Regions from separate parts of the Vibrio sp. BS-M-Sm-2 genome, predicted to be linked through region 1. Evidence: predicted binding sites of a transcription regulator. Region 1 holds the regulator's gene; the other holds the start of a gene.
The links. The regulator CRP, encoded in region 1, controls carbon source genes, mostly activating them, when cyclic AMP is high. The targets are predictions, from matches to a motif close to TGTGANNNNNNTCACA.

Region 1 (4,205 bases):
AGACACTAGAAAACCTCATTAGAGAATTCGTGCTGCGTGAAGGCACAGACTATGGCGACGTTGAGATCTCACTGCAAAACAAGATTGATCAGGTGAAACATCAATTAGCTTCTGGTGACGTGAGCATCGTGTTTTCCGAACTGCACGAGACCGTTGATATCCAGGTGACAAAACGCTTCTAGGCTGCGCTTAGAAAGGAGCCGTGTTATAGTGGAAAACGATTGCTAACAAGTAAGTTACTCAAACGACAAGGGTTGTCATGTCCGCTAAACATCCAATTATTGCGGTGACGGGTTCATCTGGAGCCGGCACCACCACTACCTCAGAAGCCTTCCGCAAAATGTTCAATATGATGGACGTGAAGGCTGCTTGGGTTGAAGGGGATAGTTTCCATCGCTTCACTCGACCAGAAATGGATGTCGAGATCCGAAAAGCGCGCGAACAAGGTAAGCACATCAGCTACTTTGGTCCACAAGCCAACGACTTTGGTGCGCTAGAAGAATTCTTCCGTAAATACGGTAACGAAGGTACAGGTAAGGTACGTAGCTACCTACACACCTTCGATGAAGCCGTGCCTTACAATCAAATGCCGGGCACCTTTACACCATGGCAAGAGATCCCTGAAAATTCCGACGTGATGTTTTACGAAGGCCTGCACGGCGGTGTGGTTGATGGTGACATTAACGTTTCTCAACACGTCGATTTGCTGATCGGCATGGTGCCAATTGTAAACCTAGAATGGATCCAAAAATTCGTTCGTGATACCCGCGATCGTGGCCACTCACGCGAAGCAGTAATGGACTCCATTGTTCGTTCAATGGATGATTACCTTAACTACATTACCCCGCAATTTTCGCGTACTCACATCAACTTTCAGCGTGTTCCAACCGTAGATACATCGAACCCACTTAACGCCAAAGGGATTCCAAGTTTAGACGAAAGCTTCGTTGTTATACGTTTGCGTGGCATCAAAAACGTCGATTTCCCCTACCTTCTGGCTATGATTGATGGTTCGTTTATGTCTCGTCATAACACGCTAGTGGTGCCAGGAGGCAAGATGAGTTTTGCTATGGAACTCATTGTGAGGCCAATCCTACAACAGCTCATCGAAACTGGAAAAATAGGTTAACAAAACGGCGTTCTGGTTGATTACTTTTCATACCGTGATCATGTGCACAATTTTGCGTAAAAAATCGTAGCTTGGTCACGATTAAAATCAAGAAATAGTACCTGAAAAAGGATACTATTCTTAAACGAAACACAAGATAGCTTGCAGCACTCAACGAGTGCTCTTATCCTACAAGTCAATCCAGGCTTAGCTAAAATACGGAAAGCAGCAAGCATACCCTGCAGAGGAAGTGAGATATTATGGTTCTAGGTAAACCTCAAACCGATCCAACATTAGAGTGGTTCCTTTCACACTGTCATATTCATAAGTACCCTTCAAAAAGTACTTTGATTCATGCTGGTGAAAAGGCAGAAACCTTGTACTACATCGTTAAAGGTTCTGTGGCAGTTCTTATCAAAGACGAAGAAGGTAAGGAAATGATTCTTTCTTACCTAAACCAAGGCGACTTCATCGGTGAGCTTGGCTTGTTCGAAGAAGACCAAGAGCGTACTGCTTGGGTTCGTGCTAAATCTCCTTGTGAAGTAGCTGAGATTTCTTTCAAGAAATTCCGTCAACTTATCCAAGTGAACCCAGATATCCTAATGCGCCTTTCAGCGCAAATGGCAAACCGTCTACAAGTAACTAGCCAAAAGGTTGGTGACTTAGCGTTCCTTGACGTAACAGGTCGTATCGCTCAAACGCTACTAAACCTAGCGAAACAGCCAGATGCAATGACTCACCCTGACGGCATGCAAATCAAGATCACTCGTCAAGAGATTGGCCAGATCGTTGGTTGTTCTCGTGAGACAGTTGGTCGTATCTTGAAGATGCTTGAAGAGCAGAACCTAATTTCTGCACACGGTAAAACTATCGTGGTATACGGTACTCGTTAATCTCGATTAACTGAGCCAAAAATTTGAAAGCCACCAAATGCGAATTTGGTGGCTTTTTTGTTTTCTAAAGATCTAGAGAGCAGATGCGAATGGGACACTTACAACTTCCAAACACAAACACTCTCGAAGCGAAGCGTACCCGCATCTCTAGGGCAAAGCCCGTGCTCGTATCTTTCTTTAACCGTTGGTGCTTTCGAAGATCTTATCCGCCGATGCAGCGACAAAACCGGTATAAAGCTCACCATTCGCCATTGCATAACGCTTAGCAAACTCATAGAAGCCACCAGGAATCATCTCATTGCCTTCAATAAATGCCACTGGGACTTTGTCTGCCATGGTGGATGATTGCTCTAATAATACCTCTGGAGAGCCTTTCACCTCACCGCCTGATGCGTTAATCGTAAAGCCAGCATCATTCAGGTAATCATTCACTGCTTGTACTTCATCGAACTTGTTCAGTTGATTGACACTTACCGTGAAGTGGTTAGCACCGTAACCGTGAGCCGCTAACCAAGAGGCGTATTCGCTCTCTTTTGCTAGTACTTGGAAATCAGCGAAGCTCAAATCCCATTGGCGACCGCCAAACAAGAATTCATGACCTTGCAGCTTGCTAGCATCGACTTGCTCAACTAACTTAGCAACGATCTGTTGTAGCTCACTTGAGCACTCTTCTACCTTCAACTCACTGATGAACACTTTTGGTTGTTTTGGGTCTGGGTGTTCGTAATGCTTCGCGACTAGCTTCTTGCTCTCAAACAGGTAGTCTCCACACGCCTTGTAACCCAGTTCAAGGAAAGGTTTAGCTAGTGTTTCAATACCGAGAGGGGCAACATTAAAAGTACGCAGTGCAATATGGTCGTTGATCAGCGCTTCATCTTCTTTCAGCAAGTGATGCACTTTCTCAGCCGATGGACACAGCCTGTGAATGTAATCGTCCCATAGTGATTTAAAGAGTAGATCGGGCGTCATGGTGACTCCTTGTCAGAGGTTCTAGCAAGCTAGTAATTTGGATTAGAAAGGGAGAGGCTGGACACAGAGTCAGCAGCCATCAGCCTGTGACATATTTGTTCTATTATTATCTACCGCCCAATCTAGGTGTCGGACGTGATGGAAAAGGAAGCGATAACACCACTTCCTTATTTCAAACTTAACGAATGAGCCTAGTACTCATAAGCCTAAGTCAAAAAGTCTTTAGCTTATAAACCTATGACTCATCAATCTATTGTTTAGAAACTAAAGCTCAATGCCCGGGCTAAACGTAGCTGGCAGTTGAGTTTCACCACCTTCCATTGAAGCCATTGGGTAAGCACAATAGTCCGCCGCATAGTAAGCACTTGGACGTAGGTTGCCAGAAGCACCCGGGCCACCAAATGGTGCATCACCACTTGCGCCTGTGAGTTGGCGATTACGGTTAACAATACCCGCGCGGATATGGTCTACGAAGTATTCCCATTCAGAATCGTCTGTAGATACTAAGCCAGCAGACAAACCAAAGCGTGTGTCGTTAGCTAACTCAACCGCTTGCTCTAGCGATTGGTAACGAACCACTTGTAGTAATGGGCCGAAGTACTCTTCATCAGGCAGTTCAGCAATGTTGGTTACATCGATAATACCCGGAGTAACAAATGCCGCTTCACCCGCTTTTGCTTCAACCAGACTCACACCGCCTAACGATTGCAGATTCGCTTGCGCGTCCAGAATGAACTTAGCGGCAGCTTCAGATATTTGTGGCCCCATGAAGGGTGCAGGCTCAGCGAATGGCTGATCAACACGAACCTTCAAGGTCGCAGCAACGAGCTTATCCAGCAGTTGATCGCCCTTCTCTCCAACAGGAACATACAAGCGACGTGCACATGTACAACGTTGACCCGCACTGATGAAAGCCGATTGAATAATGGTATAAACCGTCGCGTCAGCATCACCAAACTGGTCACTGATTACCATAGGGTTGTTACCGCCCATCTCTAGCGCCAGCATCTTGCCCGGTTGGCCCGCGAATTGACGATGTAGGATATGACCGGTATTTGCACTACCTGTGAACAGCACGCCATCAAGACCTTTAGCATCTGCTAGTGCGATACCTGTCTCTTTAGCGCCTTGTACTAGATTGATTACGCCAGCAGGAAGACCCGCTTCTTGCCATAGCTTCATTGCAAACTCACCCGTCCAAGGTGTCTGCTCTGAAGGCTTAAATACCACGGTAT
Region 2 (4,205 bases), 1.1 Mb from region 1:
CTCAGAGGCTAAACTCGCGCGCAATGCACGGTCATTCTCAGGTGTCAGCACCGCTTGTAACAAGCGTTGAATATCTTGCGCAACCAAGCTGGTGAATACACTGTCTCGGTTAGACAAATACACACTTGCAATGCCTTGTTCAGAGAGTGCATTCTTGATCAGACGACCTTCACTACCAGTTCGAACCAAGACAGCAATATCACCCGCATTCACGGCATGTTGTTTTTTGCCGTTATCAAAATAGGCTTGCTGGTTTTGAGAAGCAGTCAGAATGGTTTGAATTTGACTCGCCGTCGCCTCAGCCATTGCCTTGTGATATTCGCCCTTTGGCAACGGCTTGTCTTCAGCCTCTTGTAGCCAAAAGGTGAGTGCGTGCTGAGTTTCTCCGTTCATCACCCATTGGCGCTTATCAGCCGATGGACTGGCTGCAACAGGCAAAAATGGAATATCTTGATCATAGATAAACGGACTGTCTGAATTCATAAACACTTGGTTTACTGCACTGACCATATCCGCACTTGAACGCCAGTTAGTGCCTAAGGTGTAGTGAGCACTAACTTGGTTTCTCGCCTTGATATAGGTAAAGATATCTGCGCCACGAAAGCCATAAATCGCCTGCTTCGGGTCACCGATCATAAACAAGCCGCACTGCGGATTATCGAGATAGATTCGGCTAAAAATACTGTATTGCAGCGGATCGGTATCTTGGAATTCATCGATCATCGCCACCGGGTAGAGTGTGCGAATTCTTTCCACCAGCAAGGATTGCTCATCGACATCTATCGACGCGGATAACTGGGTCAGCAAGTCATCAAACGACAACCACTGCTTCTGCTGTTTAGCCTTGGCTAGCATAGTTCGACAATGGGTAATCGCATGCGCCAATAACGGAGCTTTCAAGTCGGCAGGGTTATTTAAGAAATCTTCAATCGCTTCGAAAACGACATGCTGCGGTGCGGTGCCTTTCGGTGTTTTCTCGATTAAAGTGGCTTGAGAGAACTTCTCTAACTTGTCTGGATATTGATAATCATGGGTGTCGCTTTGCGCCCATGCCGTCACCGCCTCTAGCCATGTCGGCAGAGATTTCTTGGTGTAACTGCGTTTGTTCACATCCGAGCCAGAGATCAAAGCCAAAAAGTCCGCTTCAGACTCACACCACAGCGCTTTGAGCTGCTTCACTTTGTCTAGGTTCTGGTTGTGCAGAGTTTGCAAATCACCCGACATCGCGTCGACGGTGAGCTTCAATGGAGAACCCGTCAGATAACGATTGACGTCTGCTAACAATGCAGCCGGTGAACCCCAGATATTACGCACCTCACCTGCTAGCTGAATAGGTAGCGGGTAAAACTGCTTACGCCAATAGTCGGCTACTACTTGCGCTTTAAGATGGCTTTCATCTGTCACAAACTCATTATCAAATCGGCTGCCAGACTCGAAGGCATTTTGAGTCAACGTTCGCTGACAAAAGCCGTGAATGGTGTAGACCGCGGCTTCGTCCATTTGCCTTTCGGCATTGAGCAGTGTTTTTGCAGCGCCAGCATGATCTTCGATTTCTTGCAGCAAAGGAGCAATCACTGGGTCGTCACTTTGCCCGCGAGAAAACGCAATGCGAGCATCATGGATTCGAGCACGGATACGGTCACGTAGCTCTGCAGTTGCCGCTTCGGTAAAAGTCACGACCAGGATTTGATCTACAGTGAGCGGCTCGTGATGTCGGGTAGCTTCTGTAAGCTCGCCTTGTGGTGCGGCCGTGCCGTGTCCGAGCAGTAGGCGTAAGTATAAGCCAGCGATGGTAAATGTTTTACCTGTACCCGCCGATGCTTCAATTAAACGCGCGCCATGAAGTGGAAACGTCATGGTATTGAGTGTCTGTGGAGCAATTACCTGAACACTGCTTGTGGTCGTCATGCCTTACTGCCTTCTGATAAATATGTTGTTACAAATGTGACCTAGCGTGGAAAACGTCATTCAATTTACGTCCTACGCTGATTTGTTAATAGTTAGTGCGATCTCTCTCACGGATCAATTCGGATCGCCTCGCTACTATGCGCCCACGAGTTCAGGAGCGCGATTCGAGTTTTGTACTCATTGCCTACTTAGAACCACAGAATAATGGTCCCTCTGACCTGTGGCCGTACAGCGAACGCCCTACACTAATAATGATTTACTGGCGGCCACTTTATTTCCTGTACCTTGCTTCTCTTCATCTTGATTCCCTTCACCTTGAAAGCAAGCGTCCCAAATGCTTACCAACGACTCTCTTTCGTCTTTCATTAGTTCAGCGTACACACAATTGATCTTATCGATCACAGCCACTTACTCCTGATCTTCCAGATCGGCAGCAGCCAACCTTGCCGCCTGTAACACAAGCGTTGAATACATACGCGACTCAGCCGCCAGCTCATCGTCCCACTTAGGCCAAATACGCGAGATGTAGGTATCTCGACCCTCGCCCGTGAAAGCGAAGCTGTCATTAAAAGTATCGGCCATTTTCTTGAGCGACTTCTCTTCATCATCGACCCATTTACCGCGGCTAAAACCCGCTTCAACGCCGGCCAAGGCGGTTTTCGGGAAGTACGGCAGTGGTGCCGTCATACCTTGATAAAACAGTCGCACTAACTCAGCCAATAAACTCTTCGCCTGCTGCGCATCACCGATAGGTTGTAGCGTTTGGTGAACCACACCTTCTTTTCTGTCATAACCAATAATATGAGTCGTTTTGCCGTGCCCCATCACTGCGCAACACAAGTGATCGATCCACGCGCCCAAGTAATCTTGCGAACGAATTTTGCCACTACGAAAACGTACCAGCCCCGATTGATAGTTTTGAGTAAGCCAACCCATCAAACGAACGGGTTTACCCTCGCCTAACACATCAAATTCGATATTAACTTCGAGATCTTGTTGCGGTGATCCACTCACAAATCGAATCTCTTTGGCTAAGTCTTCCGCTTGAACACGGTTGGTTTCAAATTCAATGTCACCAAAAGCACCAACCGGTAATCGACCTTGAGCTTTTTGCTCAGAAACAAACAAGCGAACCGCTTCATCAGCCCCTTCTGGATGGTCTAGCAACACTTGCAGCAGAGCATCCTTAAGCTGGAAGCTTTCTAAGCCATTAAGCACGAACGGCTCATCGTCTTCCATTACCGGAAGCGGTGGCTCAAACACTACTTTTAGGCGACGATTAAAGAAGTATTGTACCGGCAAGCGCCAGAAACGCTGCAGTTCAACCAGATCGAGTTCTAACGGATAAGTCGCACCAAGCAAATAGTCATCCAAAGCACGATTGAATTCGCCACTGCGTTCACCGGAACGGTTAGCCGCAGGAAGCCACTCTTTGGCGTAACTCAATACATGGCTTGCATCACCTTGAGTAAAGGCTGCCGGGCTAAACGGCGTCATTGTGTGCTCAAAGCTGATCGCTTGAGTCAGCTTGCTGCCTGAATCATCACTTGGTAGCGCTTGGTCTTCACTTAGGCAGTAGTTTTGCTGGCAGTACTCAATCAACTCTGAAACCAATACCGACGGTACTCGCTCAGTATTATCTTGAATCGAGCGGCCAACATAACTGATGTACAAACATTCTTGGGCCGACAACATCGCCTCTAAAAATAGGTAGCGGTCATCATCACGACGAGAACGGTCACCCGGTCGTGTGCGCCCGTTCATTAGGTCAAAACCTTCTGGCGGCATTGAGCGAGGGTAAACACCGTCATTCATGCCTAATAGACAAACGGTTTTGAACGGGATAGAACGCATCGGCATCAGGGTACAGAAGTTAACTTGCCCCGCTAAGAAACGCTGACTGATACGCGCGCCCGACAGTTTATTATTTAAATACTGATAAATGATGCTTGGCGATAACTCTTGTTCGTACAAGGCATCATCAAGCTGTTCATTCAATTGAGAAAGCGCATCGCGAATCGACTTAAGTACCACCTCGCCTTCTAGCTCAACGGCGAAGAAATCGTCAATCATTTGCAGCAAGGTTTCACGCCACATATCGATGGATTGCGTCTCAGTAAGGCGTTGACGGTAATGGGCAATACGGTCAATAAAGTGCGCTAACTTACCTGCAAGTTCAGCGTTAATGCCCTGAACTTCGTTATAAGCTGCAATTGGAGAGTGTTCGGTTTCAAACAGACCCGCAGAATCCGACATCGCATAACCCAATAACATTCGCTGGATACCAAATAGCCAGG

Region 2: recB (exodeoxyribonuclease V subunit beta) is a predicted target of CRP. The motif match lies at 2,005-2,020, and genes of this name have one in related genera.

The regions. Positions count from the first base shown of each region.
Region 1 is NZ_CP167894.1:2,237,560-2,241,764, reverse strand. It holds gene AB8613_RS10160 (YheU family protein) at 1-182, shown strand, start outside; gene AB8613_RS10155 (phosphoribulokinase) at 260-1,129, shown strand; gene crp (cAMP-activated global transcriptional regulator CRP) at 1,369-2,001, shown strand; gene AB8613_RS10145 (DUF1338 domain-containing protein) at 2,179-2,970, opposite strand; gene astD (succinylglutamate-semialdehyde dehydrogenase) at 3,235-4,205, opposite strand, start outside.
Region 2 is NZ_CP167894.1:1,112,460-1,116,664, forward strand. It holds gene recB (exodeoxyribonuclease V subunit beta) at 1-1,908, opposite strand, end outside; gene AB8613_RS05065 (hypothetical protein) at 2,149-2,310, opposite strand; gene recC (exodeoxyribonuclease V subunit gamma) at 2,317-4,205, opposite strand, start outside.